Regions from separate parts of the Chelatococcus sp. XZ-Ab1 genome, predicted to be linked through region 1. Evidence: predicted binding sites of a transcription regulator. Region 1 holds the regulator's gene; each other region holds the start of a gene.
What was found. The regulator PhoB, encoded in region 1, activates phosphate uptake and scavenging genes when phosphate is short. The targets are predictions, from matches to a motif close to TGTCATNNANCTGTCAT.
Positions count from the first base shown of each region.

Region 2: P2T65_RS02660 (UDP-2,3-diacylglucosamine diphosphatase) is a predicted target of PhoB. The motif match lies at 3,118-3,134, and genes of this name have one in related genera.
Region 3: P2T65_RS15905 (PhoX family phosphatase) is a predicted target of PhoB. The motif match lies at 4,179-4,195, and genes of this name have one in related genera.

Region 1 covers NZ_JARKII010000007.1:170,665-177,215, reverse strand. The annotation lists gene argE (acetylornithine deacetylase) at 1-201, shown strand, start outside; gene P2T65_RS12310 (Hsp33 family molecular chaperone) at 314-1,294, opposite strand; gene argF (ornithine carbamoyltransferase) at 1,294-2,223, opposite strand; gene P2T65_RS12300 (aspartate aminotransferase family protein) at 2,223-3,422, opposite strand; gene P2T65_RS12295 (GcrA family cell cycle regulator) at 3,794-4,339, shown strand; gene phoB (phosphate regulon transcriptional regulator PhoB) at 4,430-5,131, opposite strand; gene phoU (phosphate signaling complex protein PhoU) at 5,170-5,889, opposite strand; gene pstB (phosphate ABC transporter ATP-binding protein PstB) at 5,919-6,551, opposite strand, start outside.
Region 2 covers NZ_JARKII010000001.1:546,104-552,654, forward strand. The annotation lists gene thiD (bifunctional hydroxymethylpyrimidine kinase/phosphomethylpyrimidine kinase) at 1-442, opposite strand, end outside; gene thiE (thiamine phosphate synthase) at 462-1,136, opposite strand; gene thiM (hydroxyethylthiazole kinase) at 1,133-1,903, opposite strand; TPP riboswitch at 1,934-2,040, opposite strand; gene P2T65_RS02655 (DMT family transporter) at 2,081-3,049, opposite strand; gene P2T65_RS02660 (UDP-2,3-diacylglucosamine diphosphatase) at 3,185-4,018, shown strand; gene P2T65_RS02665 (glycosyltransferase family 1 protein) at 4,018-5,052, shown strand; gene P2T65_RS02670 (hypothetical protein) at 5,061-6,068, opposite strand; gene P2T65_RS02675 (MFS transporter) at 6,235-6,551, shown strand, end outside.
Region 3 covers NZ_JARKII010000010.1:163,952-170,502, reverse strand. The annotation lists gene P2T65_RS15925 (multicopper oxidase family protein) at 1-457, shown strand, start outside; gene P2T65_RS15920 (NAD(P)H-hydrate dehydratase) at 501-1,988, opposite strand; gene P2T65_RS15915 (P-II family nitrogen regulator) at 2,194-2,532, shown strand; gene glnA (type I glutamate--ammonia ligase) at 2,591-4,000, shown strand; gene P2T65_RS15905 (PhoX family phosphatase) at 4,245-6,233, shown strand; gene P2T65_RS15900 (BMP family ABC transporter substrate-binding protein) at 6,303-6,551, opposite strand, start outside.

The DNA of each region.
Region 1 (6,551 bases):
CGCCTTGCCGGCCGCAACCGCACCATCACCGTGCCCTTCGGCACGGAGGCCGGGCACTTCCAGAACGCCGGCATCGCCACCGTCGTCTGCGGCCCGGGCACCATCGACCGGGCGCATCAGGCGGACGAATACATCACGCTCGCGGAACTAGAGGCGGGCGCCGCCTTCATGCGCGACCTGGCGCGCAGCCTCGCGCAATAGGCGACGTCAGCCACGCCGCTTGCGGAAGGCGAGCTTGGTCCAGCTCACACCCGGCTGTCTGAGCTTGCGCGCGACTGTCTCGTCGGCCGTGCCGCGCCGGTCCTTGCCGTCCTCAGCCGGCATCGGCTTCCTCGGCGACATCGGCCGGGTCGATGTCGTAATGGCGGGAGCAGAATTCGCAGGTGATGCCGATGCGGCCGTTGTCGCCCACCATGTCGGCGCGATCCTCGGGCGAGAAGCGCTTGAGCATGGCAAGGATGCGGTGAGACGAGCAGCGGCAGCTCTCCTCGACCGCCTGCGGCTGGAAGACGCGAACGCCGCGCTCGTGGAAGAGGCGATAGAGCAGTTGCTCGCGCGTCAACGTCGGATCGAGCAGTTCGTGGTCCTCGACGGTGGAGACGAGGAGCTTGGCCTCCACCCAGGCGTCGTCCTCGTCCGGCCCGGCCGCCGGATTGTGCCCCTCAGGCGCATCGCCGGGATCGAGGTCCGGCCGGCGCATGCGCTCGACCGAGCGCGGCAGGAACTGCACCATGAGGCCACCGGCCCGCCAAGCATGATCGCCGCCCCCCATCGCCTCGCCGACAGCGAGGCGCACGAGCGTCGGGATCTGCTCGGACTGGCGGAAGTACTGGTGCGCCGCCTCCTCGAAGCTCTGCCCCTCGAGCGCCACCACGCCCTGATAGCGGTTCATGTCGCCGCCCTGGTCGATGGTGAGGGCAAGATGGCCGTGGCCGATGAGGTCTCCCGTCGCCGTCGCGCGCGCGGCGATAGCCGCCTCGAGGCGCGCGGCATCGAAGCGGGCGCAGGCGCGCAGCCGGCCCGGCGCGTCGAAATCGACGATGACCATGTCGACCGGCCCGTCGCTGCGCGTCTGCAGCTGGAAGCGGCCATCGAGCTTGAGAGCCGAACCGAGCAGCGCCGTCAGCACTAAGGCTTCGCCGACCACGCGCGAGACAGGGGGGGGATAGTCGTGGCGTGCGATGATCGTGTCGACGCTCGTCCCGAGGCTGGCGACGCGGCCGCGCACGTCGAGCCCCTCCACCGCGAAGGGCAAGACGCGGTCGTCGCCGGCCGGCGGCGCAGCCATGTCCATTACGCGATTGCTCCCAGACACCAAGCCAGAATACCCTTTTGTGCATGGAGGCGGTTCTCCGCCTCGTCGAAGACGACCGAAGCCGGCCCGTCCATCACCTCGTCCGTCACCTCCTCGCCGCGGTGCGCCGGCAGGCAGTGCATGAAAATGGCATCCCTGGCGGCAGCGGCCATCAGCTTGCCGTTGACCTGATAGGGCCTCAGCAGGTTGTGGCGGCGGCCTTCGTCCTCGTCACCCATGGACACCCAGCAGTCGGTGACTACCGCATCGGCCCCCTCCACTGCTGCGAAGGGGTCGCTCGTGACATTGACGCGCGCGCCCTCCCGCCGGGCGAAGGCGATGACCTCCTCGGGCGGGGCGAGCTCCGGCGGGCTCGCGATGTTGAGCGTGAAATCGAGCCGCGCCGCGGCGTGCACCCAGGAGGCGAGCACGTTGTTGGCATCACCCGACCAGGCGACCGTGCGGCCCGTGATCGGGCCGCGATGCTCTTCAAAGGTCAGCACGTCGGCCATGATCTGGCAGGGATGCGAACGCTTCGTCAGCCCGTTGATCACCGGCACGTCGGCATGGCGGGCGAGCTCCAGCATCGCCTCGTGATCGAGGATGCGGATCATGATGGCATCGACATAGCGCGACAGAACGCGCGCCGTATCGGCGATGGTCTCGCCGCGGCCAAGCTGCATCTCCTTGCCCGTCAGCATCAGGGGCTCGCCACCGAGTTCGCGCATGGCGAGGTCGAAGGAGACGCGCGTGCGCGTCGACGGCTTGTCGAAGATCATGGCCAGCACCTTGCCGGCGAGCGGCTTCTCCTTCGGCGGCTGGCCTTTGCGGCGCCCGGCCTTCAGCGCGGCGCTGGCGTCGAGCACCTGGCGCAGGTCGTCTTGCGTGAAATCGGTGAGGTCGAGGAAGTGGCGCACGGAGCCGCTCATCACGCCGCTCCCTTCTCGACCGAGCGGGCGGCCTCGACGGCCGCGGCGGTCGCCTCCAGGCGTTCCAGCGCCTCGCTCACCTCGGCCTCGCCGATGGTGAGCGGCGGCAGCAGCCGCACCACGTTATCGCCGGCGCCGATGACGATGAGCCTGTTGGCCCGCGCCGCATCGACGAATTCCGTATTCGGCACGGCCAACTTGAGGCCGAGCATCAGCCCCTCGCCGCGCACCTCGGCGATGACACCAGGATGCCTGTCCTTGAGCGCGGCAAGGCGCTGCTTGAGGAGCAGGCCGGTCCGCGCCACCTGATCGAGGAAGCCGGGCGCCAGCACCACGTCGAGCACCGCATTTCCGACCGCCATGGCGAGCGGATTGCCGCCGAAGGTTGTGCCGTGAACGCCATAGGTCATGCCGCTCGCCGCCTCGGCGGTGGCGAGGCAGGCACCCATGGGGAAGCCGCCGCCGATGCCCTTGGCCACCGCCATGATGTCCGGCGTGATGCCGGCCCATTCGTGCGCGAAGAGCTTGCCCGTGCGGCCGACGCCGCTCTGCACCTCGTCGAGGATGAGGAGGAGGCCCCGCTCGTCGCAGAATTTGCGCAGGCGGCGCAACGCCTCGGGCGCGACGGCGCGGATGCCGCCCTCGCCCTGGATCGGCTCGATGAGGATGGCGCCGGTCTGCGGGCCGACGACGGCCTCGAGCGCCTCCCAGTCGCCGAAGGCGACCTGGTCGAAGCCTTCGACCTTGGGGCCGAAGCCCTCGAGATATTTCTTCTGGCCGCCGGCGGCGATGGTCGCCAGCGTGCGGCCGTGGAAGGCGCCCTCGAAGGTGACGATGTGGAAGCGCTCGGGCTGGCCCTTGGACGAATGGTAGCGCCGGGCCATCTTGATGGCGCATTCCAGCGCCTCGGCGCCGGAATTGGTGAAGAAGACATTGTCGGCGAAAGTCGCATCGACCAGCCGCTGGGCGAGCCGCTCGCCCTCGGGGATGCGCACGAGGTTCGACGTGTGCCAGAGCTTGCCGGCCTGCGCGGTCAACGCCTCGACGAGATGCGGATGGCAATGGCCGAGGGCGTTGACAGCGATGCCGGCGCCGAAATCGAGGTATCGCTCGCCGCTTCGCGTCACGAGCCACGCGCCCTCGCCCTTCTCGAATTCGATGTCGGCCCGCGCATAGGTCTGCAGAAGCGGCGAAGTCACGTCTCTCGTCTCCGCGATGAGGCGCCGGCCTGCCGCCGGACGCCTCGGATTTTCCCGAAAATCAAAGTGCCGCCCGGGCAGGGGCGGCACCGTCCACAATTTTAGATGGGTCACAGGGACTGTCAATTCAATCGCATTGATACGATCGATCAGCCGGCGCCCGATTGCTGTCACGATCTTGGGGAAAACGCAGATCGGCCGGCGCGAAGCCTTGCTCGTGCCTTCCCTCATATTGTAGCTTCCGAGCCACAGACCACGACATATCGTGTGGCCAATTCCCTATCGGCGCTACCTGCAGCAGGATGCGACGAGGCGAGAGCCTCTTTCGCGCTCCCCTTGCGCGCGCCGGAACGAGCCGGGCGGAGAGAGCGATGAGCGATCAGAGCAATACCTGGAGCGACGAGCGGGTGGAGCTGCTGCGCAAGCTCTGGACCGAAGGCCTTAGCGCCAGCCAGATCGCCGCTGAGCTCGGCGGCGTGACGCGCAATGCCGTCATCGGCAAGGTGCATCGCCTCGGGCTTTCCGGCCGCGCCAAGTCGGCGGCACCGGCGGCCTCCCGGCCGCGGAAGGCCGCGCACACACGCAGCCCGAGCCATCCTATGACGCAGCCATCGGGCCAGACCGTCGTGCGCGGCAACACAGCCCTCGCCGCGGCGCCCGAGCTCGAGACCGAGGCGGTGCCGCAGGAACAGTTCCAGCCCCAGGACGAGGTGGTCGTGCCGCTGAGCGAGCGCGTGACCATCATGGAGCTGCGGGAAGCCATGTGCCGCTGGCCGATGGGTGACCCGACGACGCCGGACTTCCGCTTCTGCGGCGCGCGCTCCCTCCTCGGCATGCCCTATTGCGCGCACCATGCGCGCATCGCCTACCAGCCGGCGGCGGACCGTCGGCGCGAGAAGAAGGTGATGCGCTCCTGACCGGGGACAGAAGCGGCCAGCAAAGAGGCCGGAGCGGGCCGCTCCGGCCTCTTTGCTGGCCGCACCGGGGGATGGCGGCAGCATCGCGCTTCACTCCGCGTGCGAAAAGGTCTCGTCGAAGGAATAGCCGGCGCCGCGCACCGTGCGGATCGGGTCCGGCTTGCGGGCCCGGTTGATGGCTTTGCGCAGGCGTCCGACATGCACGTCCACCGTGCGCTCGTCGATATAGACGTCGTGGCCCCAGACGCCGTCGAGCAACTGCTCGCGCGTGAAGACACGGCCGGGGCTCTGCATCAGGAACTCGAGCAGCTTGAACTCGGTGGGGCCGAGGTGAAGCTCGCGGCCAGAACGGCGTACGCGCCGGGTCTCGCGGTCGAGCTCGATATCGCCGGCGGTGAGCACGGTGGCCACATGGCCCGGCTTGGCGCGGCGCAGCAGGGCACGCACGCGCGCCAGGAGCTCCGGTACGGAGAAGGGCTTGACGACGTAATCGTCCGCGCCGGTCGCGAGACCGCGCACGCGCTCGCCCTCCTCGCCCCGGGCGGTGAGCATGATGACGGGCAGCCGTTCCGTTTCCCGGCGGGCACGCAAGCGCCGGCATAGCTCGATGCCGGACAGTCCCGGCAGCATCCAGTCGAGCAGCACGAGGTCCGGGACCTGCTCGCGCAGGCGCACCTCGGCCTCGTCACCGCGCGCGACGGCATCGACGGTATAGCCTTCGGCCTCGAGGTTGTAGCGCAGGAGGAGTGTGAGCGGCTCTTCGTCTTCGACGATGAGGATACGGGGTCCCATCGGTCCTTCCGTGGTGGACGCTGGCGCGTGATCGACACTTACTGCCGGCCGGAGACCGGCACGGTGGTGAAGCTCGAGTCGTCGCTCTTCGGCCGTTCGGCGGCGAGCGGCTTTCCGGTGACAAGATAGTGGATGGTCTCGGCGATGTTGGTGGTGTGGTCGCCGATGCGCTCGATGTTCTTGGCGAGGAACAGGAGATGCGTGCAGAAGCTGATGTTGCGCGGGTCTTCCATCATGTAGGTCAGCAGTTCGCGGAAGATCGAGGTGTAGAGCGCGTCGATGCGATCGTCGCGCTGCCACACGTCGAGCGCGCGGGCCGTGTCCTTCTGCGCATAGGCGTCGAGCACATCCTTGAGCTGGGCCTGCACGAGGTCGCTCATGTGCTGCACGCCACCGACGATCTTCTGCGGCTGCATCTCGTTGCTGATGGCGACGACACGCTTGGCGGTGTTCTTGGCGAGGTCGCCGACGCGCTCGATATCGCCCGCCACGCGGATGGCGGAGACGATCTCGCGCAGGTCGACCGCCATCGGCTGGCGCTTGGCGATGGTGAGCACGGCGCGTTCCTCGACGTCGTGTTGCAGGGCATCGAGCCGCTCGTCAACGGCGATGACCGCCTGGGCGAGGGCTGCATCGCGCCGCACGAGGGCTATCGTCGCATCGCCCAGCATCTTCTCGGCGATGCCACCCATCTCGGCGATCTTGCTGCGCAGGGTATCGAGCTCGACGTCGTACGAGCTGACGATATGATCGGTCATCGTCGGCAATCCTTGTTGCTGCGGCAGCCTCAGCCGAAGCGCCCAGTGATGTAGTCTTGCGTCCGCTTGTCCTGCGGCGCCGTGAAGATCTGCTCCGTCGGCCCCTCTTCCACGAGCTTGCCGAGGTGGAAGAACGCCGTGCGCTGCGAGACGCGCGCCGCCTGCTGCATCGAGTGCGTGACGATGACGATGGTGTAGTTCTCGCGCAATTCGTCGATCAACTCCTCGATCTTTGCCGTGGCGATGGGATCAAGCGCCGAACACGGCTCGTCCATGAGGATGACCTCGGGATTGACGGCGATGGCACGGGCGATGCACAGGCGCTGCTGCTGGCCGCCGGAGAGGCCGGTGCCCGGCGAGGCGAGACGGTCCTTCACCTCCTCATAGAGACCGGCGCGCTTGAGGCTCATGGTGACGACCTCGTCGAGGTCGGCCTTGGAGCTCGTGAGCCCGTGGATGCGCGGCCCGTAGGCGACGTTCTCGTAGATCGACTTGGGGAAGGGGTTCGGCTTCTGGAACACCATGCCGACCTTCGCCCGCAACTGCACCGGGTCGAGATTCCGGTCATAGATGTCGCTGCCGTCGATCTCGATGCGGCCGCTGACGCGGCAGATCGGTATCGTGTCGTTCATCCGGTTGATGCAGCGTAGGAAGGTGGACTT
Region 2 (6,551 bases), on a different contig from region 1:
TGTCGACGAGCGCGGCCGCCTCGGGCAGGTTGGGCGTGACGAGGAGGGCACGGGGCAGCAGCAGGCTGCGCAGGTTGTCGACGGCGGCCGGCGCCAGCAGTCTGTCGCCGCTCGTCGCCACCATGACGGGATCGACGACGATGCGCGTCGCGCCGTGGCGGTCGAGCCCCTCGGCGACGGCGGCAATGACGTCGGGCTGCGAAAGCATGCCGATCTTCACCGCGCGCACGAAAAGATCGGAGAAGACCGAATCGATCTGCTGCGCCACGAAGGCGGCGGGCACGTCGTGGATCGCCTGCACGCCGAGCGTGTTCTGCGCCGTCAACGCCGTGATCACGCTGGCGCCATAGACGCCGAGCGCCGAGAAGGTCTTGAGATCGGCCTGAATGCCGGCGCCGCCGCTCGAATCGGAGCCGGCGATGGTCACAGCGATCGCTGCCATGGTTCCGTGTTTCCTTCCCTCAGCGTCCGGCGTCGGTCGCGCCGCGAGCCGCAAGCGCCCCGTCGACGATGCCGCGCAGCTTGCGTGCTGCCGCCTCCACGTCCTCTCTCATGAAGAGGGCAGAGATCACGGCTATGCCGTCGGCGCCGGCGCCGATGACGGCGGAGGCGTTGGTCGCATCGATGCCGGCGATCGCGCCGACGGGCAGGCCGGGCCGTGTTCCGCGAGCGCTGTCGACGAGTCGCGCGAGACCGGCGAGGCCGACCGGCGGATCGGGATTGTCCTTGCTCCCGGTGGCGAAGACCCCGCCGATGCAGCCGTAGTCGACCGGCAGGGTGGCGAGCTCCCCGAGGTGAGCCTGCGTCTTCAGCGTGACGCCGATGATGGCCTGCGGACCGAGCAGGCGGCGGGCATCGGCGGCGTCCATGTCGTCCTGGCCGACATGGACGCCGTCCGCACCGGCAGCGAGCGCGACGTCGACCCGATCGTTGACGAGCAGCGGCACGCCGGTGCCTGCGAGGGCCGCCTTGATGGCGCGGGCGCGGGCGACGAGGTCGCGCGTGCCGGCGTGCTTATCGCGGTACTGGACGAGGGTAGCGCCGCCTGTGGCCGCCGCACGGGCGAGGTCGGCCAGGTTCCGGCCGCGCGTGCGCTCCGGATCGAGGATGGCATAGAGCCTGAGGTCGACCTTCATTGCTCGCACCTCAGCCGGGCGGCGATGGCCGCGTCGTCCAGCGCGTCGAGCGCATCGAGCAGCAGGGGCGGAAAGGTGCCGGGCCCGCCGGCCTTCTCGCCAGCGACCTCGGCGGCGATGCCCATGATGGCAAGCCCGGAGGCCGTGGCGAGAAGCGCGTCGTCGCTCACGGCGAGGCAGGCGGCGACCACAGCGGTGGCCGCGCAGCCCATGGCCGTGACCCGGGCCATCAGCCGGTGGCCGTTGGCGATGAAGATCGAGTGCCGCCCGTCGGTCACGATGTCCGTCGGCCCGGTCAGGGCGACGATGCAGCCGCGCTCGCGGGCAAGGTCGATGGCGCCCTTGCGGTCCGCGGGCCGGCGCGCCAGGGCCTCGAACTCGGCGGCGTTCGCGCGCAGCACCTTCGGCTTGCGGGCGAGAAGCTGCTGGGCGATGGCGAGGCGGCGGGGCGAGGCGTCGACGAACACCGGGTCGAGCAGCCAGGGCAGGGCCGCGTCCTCGGCCGCCGCGATGGCGAGCGGGATGGCGGCGCGGCGCTCCGTATCGAGGGTGCCGAGGTTGACGAGCAGCGCATCGGCGCGGCGCGTGAAGTCGGCGACCTCGTCGGCGACGACGGTCATGGACGGCACGGCACCGGCCGCGAGCAGCATGTTGGCGGTGAAGTTCTTCGCCACCGCATTGGTGATGGCATGGACACGCGGCTGCCGTCCGCGCAACCGCACGAGGATCTCGTGGGCGACATGGGCGGAGAAATCGCCGGATCGCATGGTCCTGTCCGTCCGCCCGGGCGGGGGCCCGTCGTTTCGCATCTCGCATTCCTCCGCCGGCACGACCCGGTTCAGGTTCGGTGGGTTGACGCATTGCGCCTCTCAGCCCGGCCTTATGGGCACCCCAAGGAGATCAGTGTGGCTTTAAGGCGGCTCGCCGTGCAATGCAAGCGCGGCTCAGGTGGCGCGCGGCGGGGCGGCGGCGTTGGCGCGGCGGCGCTCGAGGCCGAGGCGATGCTCGCGCCAGATGACGAAGAGGCCGGAGCCCATGACGATGGACGAGCCGATGATGACGGCCGGCACCGGCAGCTCGCCGAAGATGAACCAGCCGATGAGGATGGCCCAGATCATGGTGGTGTATTCGAACGGCGCGACCAGCGAGGCATCGGCATAGCGATAGCTCTGCGTCAGCAGGATCTGCCCGAGGCCGCCGAGAATGCCGATGCCGACGAGGATCGAGAACTCTGTGAAGGTCGGCGCATTCCAGCCGAGCACGATGGTGGACAGGCCGAGCAGCGTCGTCAGCATGGAGAAGTAGAAGACGACCGCGCCGGTCTTCTCTGTGCTGATGAGCCGGCGCACCTCCACCGTCGCGCCCGCGGCGCAGCAGGCCCCGACCAGCGCGAAGACGGCACCGATGGCCGCGCCGTCGCCAAAACCGTTGACGAGCACGCTCGACTGGAAATGCGGCGTGAGCATGATGAGCACGCCGACAAAGCCGACGGCGACCGCCGTCCAGCGATAGACCCGCACTGTTTCCTTCAGCACGAGCGCCGCGAGGATGACGACGATCAGCGGTGCCGTGTAGCCGATCGAGATGGCATCGGGCAGGGGCAGGAACGACAAGGCGAAGAAGCCGCAGAACATGCCCGTGGAGCCGATGACGCCGCGGCGGGCGTGGCCGAGGATGTTCTTCGTGCGTACCGCGTCGATCAACTCGCCGCGCCAGCCGAGCCACAGGAGGAGCGGCACCAGCGCGAAAGCGGAGCGGAAGAAGACCAGTTCCCCGGTCGGAAACGCCGTACTGACGAGCTTGATGCCCGCTGACATCAGGGTGAACGAAAGCGCCGAGAGGACTTTAAGGCCAATGCCTAGGAGGGGATTCACGACACTCTGCCGCCTTGGATACAGGCGTAACCAAACCACGAAACATCGGCTTGCCCAAGGCCCGCCGCGGCAAGCCTGTCATGCGCCGGGGGCACGGGAACGGAGCACGTCATCAAAGTGAGATGTGAATCGGCTCTTTAGGGTCAACGCGATCAGACGGACGGATCTGCCCCCGTGTCCCAAGAAAGCGACGCTGTCCGCGTCCGGACCTTGTTCATCTCGGACGTCCACCTCGGCACCAAGGGGTGCCAGGCGGAGCTGCTGATCGACTTCCTGCGCCACTATGATGCCGACACGGTCTTCCTCGTCGGCGACATCATCGACGGTTGGCGGCTGAAGTCGGGCTGGTACTGGCCGCAGGCCCACAACGACGTGGTGCAGAAGCTGCTGCGCAAGGTGCGCAAGGGGGCGCGCCTCATCTATGTGCCCGGCAACCACGACGAGTTCCTGCGCGACTATGTGGGCAGCAATTTCGGTGGCATCGACATCGTCGAACACGCCATCCACGAGACGGCGGACGGCAAGCGCTATCTCGTCATCCACGGCGATCACTTCGACCTTGTGGTGCGCCACGCCAAGTGGCTCGCGCTTCTTGGGGACTGGGCCTACGGCGCGGCGCTGACGATCAATACCTATCTCAACGTCGTCAGGCGGCGGCTCGGTCTGACCTATTGGTCCTTGTCTGCCTGGGCCAAGCTCAGGGTCAAGAATGCCGTGAACTACATCGGCCGCTTCGAGGAACTGCTCGCCTCGGAAGCGCGGCGGTACGAGGTGGACGGCGTCATCTGCGGTCACATCCACCATGCCGCGATGCACGAGGATTTCGGCGTGAGCTACATCAATACCGGAGACTGGGTGGAATCCTGCACCGCGCTTGTCGAGCATTACGACGGGAGCCTCGAGATCCTCAACTGGGCCGGACGCATGCCGCAGCGCGCTGCCATGGCGGGCGAACCGGTTGCCGACCAGCCCCCACGCGCCGCGAAGGCGGCCAGGGTGGCGGCATGATGCGCGTCGTCATCGCCAGCGACGCCTGGCGTCCGCAGGTCAACGGCGTGGTGCGCTCGCTGGAGAACGTGGCGGCCCATGCCTGTTCGCTCGGCGCGGACGTGCATTTCGTCACGCCCGACGCCTTCAGGACCGTGCCCCTGCCGTCCTACGGCGAAATCCGACTGGCACTCGCCGGCACCCGCCGGATGCGTCGCATGCTCGCCGAACTGAAGCCGGATTTCGTCCATATCGCGACGGAGGGGCCGATCGGGCTCGCCATGCGGCGCGTGTGCCTCGCCGAGGGCCGTGGCTTCACGACAAGCTATCACACACGTTTTCCGGAATATCTGTCGGCGCGCCTGCCGGTGCCCGAGCGCTGGGGCTACGCCGCCCTGCGACGCTTCCACAACGCCGGCGCGGGCGTCATGGTGAGCACGCCGACGCTGGCGCGGGAGCTCGGCGCGCGCGGCTTCGCCAATATCATGCGCTGGTCGCGCGGCGTCGACGCCGACCTGTTTCGCCCCAGGGCGGATGCACGTGGCGCGCTCGGCGTGCCAGCGCCGGTCTTCCTCTATGTCGGCCGCGTCGCAGTGGAAAAGAACCTAGAGGCCTTCCTCAAGCTCGACCTGCCGGGCACGAAGGTGGTGGTGGGCGACGGGCCGGCGCGCGCCCGCCTGCAACAGAGCTTCCCGCAGGCGCGCTTCTTCGGCACGCTGACGGGTGAGACGCTGGCGGAGGTCTATGCCGCGAGCGACGTCTTCGTCTTCCCGAGCCTGACCGACACGTTCGGCATCGTGCTGCTGGAGGCACTGGCCAGCGGGTTGCCTGTCGCCGCTTTCCCCGTCACCGGCCCGCTCGACGTGGTGGGGGGCACCGGCTGCGGGGTCCTCGACATGGACCTGCGCACCGCAGCGCTCGCGGCGCTCGACATCGACCGCAGCCTCTGCCGCGATCTGGCGCTCACCTACAGCTGGCGGGCGAGCGCGGGCCAGTTCTTCGACAACATCGTGCAGGCGAACGCCTCGGCGGGCGGCGTGCCGCTGGCCGCCTGACCACACGCTCAGGTGAAGCGGCGCAGCTTCTCCTGCCAGCTCAGGGCGTCGAAGGCGGCGAGCACGGACGGCTCGAAGCGCGGCTCGTCGCTCTTCTGCGCCGTCTCCTGCCGCTGCGGAACGGGCTGTGGCGCCTCGTCCCGGGCAAGCGCCGCGCTGCCGCGGCGCGTGTTGCCGGGATCGACGAAGACGACATTGCCGGCATAGCGCCGCACCCGTGCGGGCTGCACCTCTCCCGGGCTCGGCGCGGTCCGCGCGACCGGCGGTTCGTCTGACGGCGACGCCTCCTGCGCTGGTTGAGCCGGATGGCTCGCGGCATCGTCCGGGCGTGATGTTTGCGAGGTCGTTTCCGGCGCAGCGGACATGCGGGCGGGTGCGTCGGTGCGTCGGCGGCGCAGGCCGTTGTCGCTGCCACCGGGCAGGCTCACGACGACGTCGGGCTTGTCGCGTCCGGCGCGGGGCGCTTCCTCGCGCGGGGCGAGGCCGCGCAGGCGCTGCTCGACACTGGCGAGGAGCGCGAGCGCCTGGCCGAGGCGGCGCACGGTGATGTCCTGCATCAGGCCGAGGGTGTGCAGGTCGCCGGCATGCTTCTCCAGCGCGGTGCACAGCGTCTCCTCGGCGCCACGCTCGCGCAGCGCCCAGGCAAGGTCCTGGATCTGCTCGGTGGCGTTCGCCATGCCGTCGGCGGCGGCGCGGGCGGTGCGAAGCACGGGATCGGTGCTCTCGTCCGCCTCAGGCACGGGATCGTCCCGCCGCGTGGCTGCGATCGCGGCCTGCCCGGTCGCGACGAGCGCCGCGATATCCGCGATCTCGGATTCGAGATAGACGAGCCGGGGCGAGCGCCCGGGAATGGCGCCTTGCATCTTCTCGATCGCCCGCAGCACGGAAAGCGTGTCGCTGTTGCGGTTGCGGCGCGCGAACTCGTTGAGGAACCAGCGCCCGCGCTCGCTCTCCATCACCGCGGCCTCGATGGCCTCGTAGCTTGCATCGTCGAGCGGCTTGTCGCTTTCGGTCATGCGGCCCGTCCGTACTCGTTTCACTCACACGCAGCGCCGCCGCTCAGCACAGCGACGACAGGCGACAGGCTAGTGCAAGCATCTGAACGATCCCTTACGGCTCGATTGCGGCCGATGCCGCGATTCGCCGTTCGACGCGCCGGATGCCGGCGCGGGGAGCCTTCCGATGGATGGCCTCGTTCGCCTGTGTCTGCTCAATGCCGTCATCTTCGTCGGCACCGGCCTCTATCTGCCGTTCTTCCCCGTCTGGCTCGAAAGCCGCGGGCTCGATGCGGCGGCCATCGGTCTCGTCCTCGCCATCCCGATGGTGGTGCGCATCCTCGCGACGCCCTTCATCACCGCGCTGGCCGACCGGCACCTGCCGGCCGGCGTGCTGCTCGCCATTGTAAACGCAGGCCTTCTCGCTGCCTATGTCCTGCTGGCACAGACCGGGGGGCTGGCCAGCATCATGACCGTGATGGTCTTCGTCGGCTTGTGCATGGC
Region 3 (6,551 bases), on a different contig from region 1:
TGCCGATGAACCGCGGCCGGCATTGGCGGCACCGGATCTGCCGGCCGCCATCGACCTTGCCGCCGCCCTGCGCGCGGAGGCGGTAATCGGCGGCGGCCTCGACCCGAACCGGCCGGCGACCGATGCCGATGTCACGCGCCTCTGGCAGGTCAACGGTGCCGCCTTTACAGACCAGCGCGAGCCGCTGCTGCGCGTGCCGCGCGGCAAGCCAGCCGTGCTGGCCTTCACCAACCAGACCGCCTTCGTGCAGGCCCTGCACATCCACGGGCACCATGTGCGGCTGCTGCATCCGCTCGACGACGGCTGGGAGCCCTACTGGCTCGACACGTTCGCCGTGCCGCCCGGGCGCACGGTGCGGATCGCCTTCGTCGCCGACAATCCGGGCCGCTGGCTGATCGGCTCGGCCATCCTCGACCGGCTGCCGGCCGGCCTCGCCACCTGGTACGAGGTGACGTGAGGCGGTGATTCAAGAAGCCATCCCTTCCCGCTGAAAACGAAGGCTAATCCAGCAACGTCCGCCACACCTGCGGCAGCATCTCCGGCAGGTCCTCGGCGATGAGGCCCGGCCCGAAGGCAGCGGCCGCCGCTCCGTGCATCCACACGCCGGCGCAGGCGGCCACGAAGGTCGGCATCTCCTGGGCCATGAGGCCGCCGATGATGCCGGCGAGCACGTCGCCCGTCCCGGCCGTCGCGAGCCAAGGCGGTGCGTTTTCGTTGATGGCGGCGCGTCCGTCCGGCGCGGCGATGACCGTGTCGGGGCCCTTGAGCACGACAACGGCCCCGCTCGCCGCGGCGGCGGCCCGGGCCCGCTCCAGCTTGGATCGCGCCTGCGCGACGCCCCCGGGCTCCCCGAACAGCCTTGCGAACTCGCCCTCGTGCGGCGTCAGCACGACGCCAGCCGGCGCAGCGGAGGTCACCACCTGCCACAGGCCGGCGAGATTGTTCGAAAAGCTCGTCAGCGCATCCGCATCGAGCACGAGGTGCCGGCGCGCGGCGGCGGCCACCTCGACCATACGGCGCGTCTCCTCGCCAATGCCCAGCGCCGGACCGAGAACGAGCGCCGAGAAGCGCGCATCTGTCAGCAGGTCGGCGAGCTGTTCGGCACCATCGACGGCGCGCACCATGATGGCGGTCAGATGCCCCGCATTGATGGCGACGGCCGCCGGCGGCGAGGCGACGGTCACGAGCCCGGCCCCGGCCCTCAGGCCGGCTCGCGCGGCAAGGCGCGCCGCGCCCGTCCGCGCCGGCCCGCCGGAGGCGACGACGAGATGGCCGCGCTTGTATTTATGACCCGCCGCATCCGGGCGCGGCAGCTTGTCCCGCCAGAGGCCGGGAGCGTTCGCGGCCGTCCGCACATCGAGCGCGGCCACCGTCGCGTCGGCGATGCCGATGTCCGCAACATGCACGCGGCCACAATGTTCGCGTCCCGGCAGCAGCAGATGGCCGGGCTTGCGCCGGGCGAAAGTCACCGTCTCGTCAGCCCTGACGGCGCAGCCCCGCACGGTGCCGGTGTCGCCGTCGATGCCGGAGGGCACGTCGACCGCGACGACCTGGGCGCTGGCGGCATTCACTGCCGCGATCACCGCATCGAGCGGCGCGGCGATATCGCGCGCGAGCCCGGCGCCGAAGATGGCGTCGACGATGATATCGACACCGTCGGCACGCCAGCCCGCGAGCGGCAGGACCTCGCCTTGCCAGCCGCGGGCCGCCTCGGCGGCGTCACCCGTCAGCCGGTCCGGCGGCACGAGGGCGTGGACGGCCACATCGTGGCCCGCCGCCGCGAGCAGGCGCGCGACGACGAAGCCGTCGCCGCCATTGTTGCCGGGCCCGCAGAGAACGGCGATGCGCTGGGGTCCTGCCACCCCGGCGAGCACCCGCTCGGCCACCGCCTGCCCCGCCCGTTCCATCAGCACGATGCCCGGCGTGCCACCGGCTATGGTGCGCCCATCCGCCGCAGCCATCTCGGCGCAGGTCATGAGCTCAAGCATCGGGCATTCTGCCGCTGCGATGGCAGCCCCCTCGCCGGGGTCGATGAAAAAAGTAGCATCTGCACAATTTTTAGCCTCCAAATGTCGTCTGGCTGCAACATTGCGTGGCAGGGAGCGGCCAATTCCCCGTGGCAGGCCGATCGGCTTTGATGGTAAGAGCCACACGAGCTGTTTGCACTGACTGATCCTGCGGAGGCTGCACGGCATGAAGAAGATCGAAGCGATCATCAAACCCTTCAAGCTCGACGAGGTGAAGGAGGCGCTTCAGGACGTCGGCCTGCAGGGTATCACCGTCATCGAAGCCAAGGGTTTCGGCCGCCAGAAGGGCCATACCGAGCTCTACCGCGGGGCGGAATACGTCGTCGACTTTCTGCCCAAGGTGAAGATCGAGATCGTTCTTGCCGACGAGATGGTCGACCGGGCGGTCGAGGCCATCCGCAAGGCGGCCCAGACGGGCCGGATCGGAGATGGCAAGATTTTTGTATCCACGGTCGAGGAGGTCATCCGCATCCGCACCGGCGAGACCGGCACGGACGCGATTTGATCCGACCTACGCCACCCCACGGGCCGCAGACGGCCAGTTCCACTAGAGGATGATAATGATGAAGAGCGCTAAGGACGTGCTCAAGCTGATCAAGGACGAAGACATCAAGTATGTCGACTTCCGCTTTACCGATCCGCGTGGCAAGTGGCAGCACGTCACCTTCGATGTGTCGATGATCGACGAAGACATCTTCGCCGAAGGCACGATGTTCGACGGCTCTTCGATCGCCGGCTGGAAGGCCATCAACGAATCCGACATGCTCCTCATGCCGGACCCGGCCACCGCCACCGTCGATCCATTCTTCTCGGCCGCGACGCTCTCCATCGTCTGCGACGTTCTCGAGCCGACCACGGGCGAGGCCTACAACCGCGACCCGCGCGGCATCGCCAAGAAGGCCGAGGCCTTCCTGCAGTCGACCGGCATCGGCGACACGATCTATGTCGGCCCCGAGGCGGAGTTCTTCGTCTTCGACGACGTCAAGTTCACGGCCACCCCTTATAACACGGGCTTCAAGCTCGATGCGGCGGAGCTGCCGATCAACGGCGACACGGACTATGAGGGCGGCAACCTCGGCCACCGCATCCCGACGAAGGGCGGCTACTTCCCCGTGCCGCCGCTCGATTCCGGACAGGACATGCGTGGCGAGATGCTCGCGGCCATGGCTGCCATGGGCGTCAAGGTCGAGAAGCACCACCATGAGGTCGCCTCGGCCCAGCACGAGCTCGGCATGAAGTTCGACACGCTGACGCTGATGGCCGACCAGATGCAGGTCTACAAGTACTGCATCCACAACGTGGCCCAGAGCTACGGCAAGTCGGCCACTTTCATGCCGAAGCCGGTCTATGGCGACAACGGCTCGGGCATGCACGTGCACCAGTCGATCTGGAAGGGCGGCAAGCCGCTGTTCGCCGGCAACAAGTATGCCGACCTCAGCCAGGAATGCCTGTGGTACATCGGCGGCATCATCAAGCACGCCAAGGCCATCAACGCCTTCACCAACCCGTCGACCAACTCCTACAAGCGTCTGGTCCCGGGCTTCGAGGCGCCGGTGCTGCTCGCCTACTCCTCGCGCAACCGCTCGGCCTCCTGCCGCATTCCGTGGACGAACTCGCCGAAGGCCAAGCGCGTCGAGGTGCGTTTCCCCGACCCGACGGCGAACCCCTACCTCGGTTTCGCGGCCCTGCTCATGGCCGGCCTCGACGGCATCCTGAACAAGATCGACCCCGGCTCGGCGATGGACAAGGATCTCTACGACCTGCCGCCGCGCGAGCTGAAGAAGATCCCGACCGTCTGCGCCAGCCTGCGCGAGGCGCTGCAGTCCCTCGACAAGGACCGCGCCTTCCTCAAGGCCGGCGGCGTGTTCAGCGACGACTTCATCGACGCCTATATCGAACTCAAGATGCAGGACGTCATCCGCTTCGAGCACACGCCGCACCCGGTCGAGTTCGACATGTACTACTCGGTCTGATGCAGCGCGGGGGGCCCTTCCGGCCGCCCGCACCGGAATATGGCAGCCGGGGTCTTCGGGCCCCGGCTGTTTCGTTTCAGGGTCCTTCTCCACCGTGGCCTGGGTCTCGCAGGCGCCATGGCCGATGGAGAAACGTCGTCTGCGGGCGTCATCGGTTACAGTCGATCGCGGGACGTAGTGTCATCCATCGGACATGCCCCGGCCCTAACTGTGAGCGGCTGATTTTCCATCGGGGGATCCCAGGATGACCGACGCTGAGCTGACTCGCTCCCAGGCTTACGAGGAATCAGAGAACCTCGGCCGCAACACGAGCGACAATCCCAGCATGGGCGAGATCATCGCCCGGCGCTTCAGCCGCCGCGACCTGATGCGCGGGGCGCTGGCCGTCACCGCCATTTCGGCCACCGTCTCGCCGCTGGCGCTCGCCACGGCCGAAAAGGCGCGCGCCGAGACCGACGCATCGGCCTTCCGCTTCAAGGAGCCGGCGGCGGGTGTCGACGAGCGGCATCATGTCGCCGAGGGCCATGACGCCGACATTCTCATCCGCTGGGGCGACCCCGTGCTGCCCGGCGCGCCGGCGTTCGATCCGAAGAGCCAGAGCGCCGAGGCGCAGGCCGGGCAGTTCGGCTACAATAACGACTTCCTCGGCTACATCCCCCTGCCCGGCGCCGCCGACCCGTCGGCGCACGGCCTCCTCGTCGTGAACCACGAATACACCAACGAGGAGCTGATGTTTCCGGGCATCCCGCCCCAGCACACCAAGGACGTCCGTTTCAAGGACATGACGAAGGCGCTCGTCGACATCGAGATGATGGCGCACGGCGGCTCGGTCATCGAAGTCCGCAAGGTGAACGGCAAGTGGCAGGTGGTGCCGGATTCGAAATATGCGCGCCGCATTACCGCCGAGACGGAAATGGAGATCACCGGCCCGGCCGCCGGCGCCGAGCGCATGAAGACCTCCTACGATGCCGAGGGGCGCAAGGTGCGCGGCATGCTCAACAACTGCGCCGGCGGCATCACGCCCTGGGGCACGTGGCTGACGTGCGAGGAGAACTTCAACGGCTACTTCTGGGGCAAGGCCGACGGCCACCCCGAGGAGGCGGCGCTGAAGCGCTACGGCGTGCCCGGCAATTCCTACAACTGGGGCCAGCACTACGACCGCTTCGACCTCGCCAAGGAGCCGAACGAATCGAACCGCTTCGGCTGGGTGGTGGAGATCGACCCGCTCGACCCCACCTCGGTGCCGAAGAAGCGCACGGCCATGGGCCGCTTCAAGCACGAGGGCGCGGCGAACATCGTCAACAAGGACCGACGCTTCGTCGTCTACCAGGGCGACGACGAGCGCTTCGACTACGTCTACAAGTTCGTCACCGAAGGCCGGGTCGATCCGGCCGACCGCGCCGCCAACATGGACCTGCTCGACAGGGGCACGCTGCATGTCGCCCGCTATGACGCCGACGGCACTGGCGAATGGCTGCCGCTCGTCTTCGGCGAGGGGCCGCTGACGGCGGCAAACGGCTTTGCCAGCCAGGCCGATGTCGTCATCGAGGCGCGCCGCGCCGCCGATCTCCTCGGCGCCACCAAGATGGACCGGCCGGAGGACGTCGAGGCCAATCCGCAGACCGACAAGGTCTATGTGATGCTGACCAACAACGCGCGCCGCAAGGCCGAACAGGTCGACGCCGCCAATCCGCGCGCCAACAACGAGTTCGGCCACATCATCGAGATGCTGCCGGAGGGCGGCGATCATGCGGCGCGCAAGTTCACCTGGGAAATCCTCGTCAAATGTGGCGACCCCTCGATCGCCGACGTCGGCGCCACATTCTCCTCGGCGACGAGCAAGGACGGCTGGTTCGGCATGCCGGACAACTGCGCCATCGACAGCGAGGGGCGCCTGTGGGTGTCGACGGACGGCATGTCCGAAAAGAGCACAGGCCGCACCGACGGGCTTTTCGCTCTCGACACGGAAGGCGCGGCGCGCGGCACCTCCAAGCTGTTCTTCCGTTGCCCGGCGGGTGCGGAGCTCTGCGGCCCCATGCCGACGCCGGACCTCACCACCTTCTTTGTCGCCGTGCAGCACCCCGGCGACGATGGCAAGGACTGGTCGGCCTTCGGCCGCATCTCGACCTTCGACGATCCGGCGACGCGGTGGCCGGATTTCCAGGACGGCATGCCGCCTCGCCCGTCGATTGTCGCCATCACGAAGCGGGGCGGCGGCAAGATCGCCGGCTGAGTGCTCCGTTAAGACGCAAACGGCCGGCGCCTTTGCGCCGGCCGTTCCGCCTGCAGTCCCTGCCGCCGTCTACTGCGGCAGCTTGTCCTCGATACCCTTCACATAGAAATTCATGCCGAGCACCTGCTCGTCTGATAGAGCCGCGCCACCCTTGCACTCCACCTCGCTGCCGTCCTGCCTGAATACGGGGCACTTGAAAGGATTGAGCTTGCCGGAACGGATCGCCTCCTCCGTCTCCTCGGCCATCTTCTTCACATCATCCGGCATGTTGGTGTAGGGCGCCATCTTCACCATGCCGCTGTCGAGGCCACCCCAGGT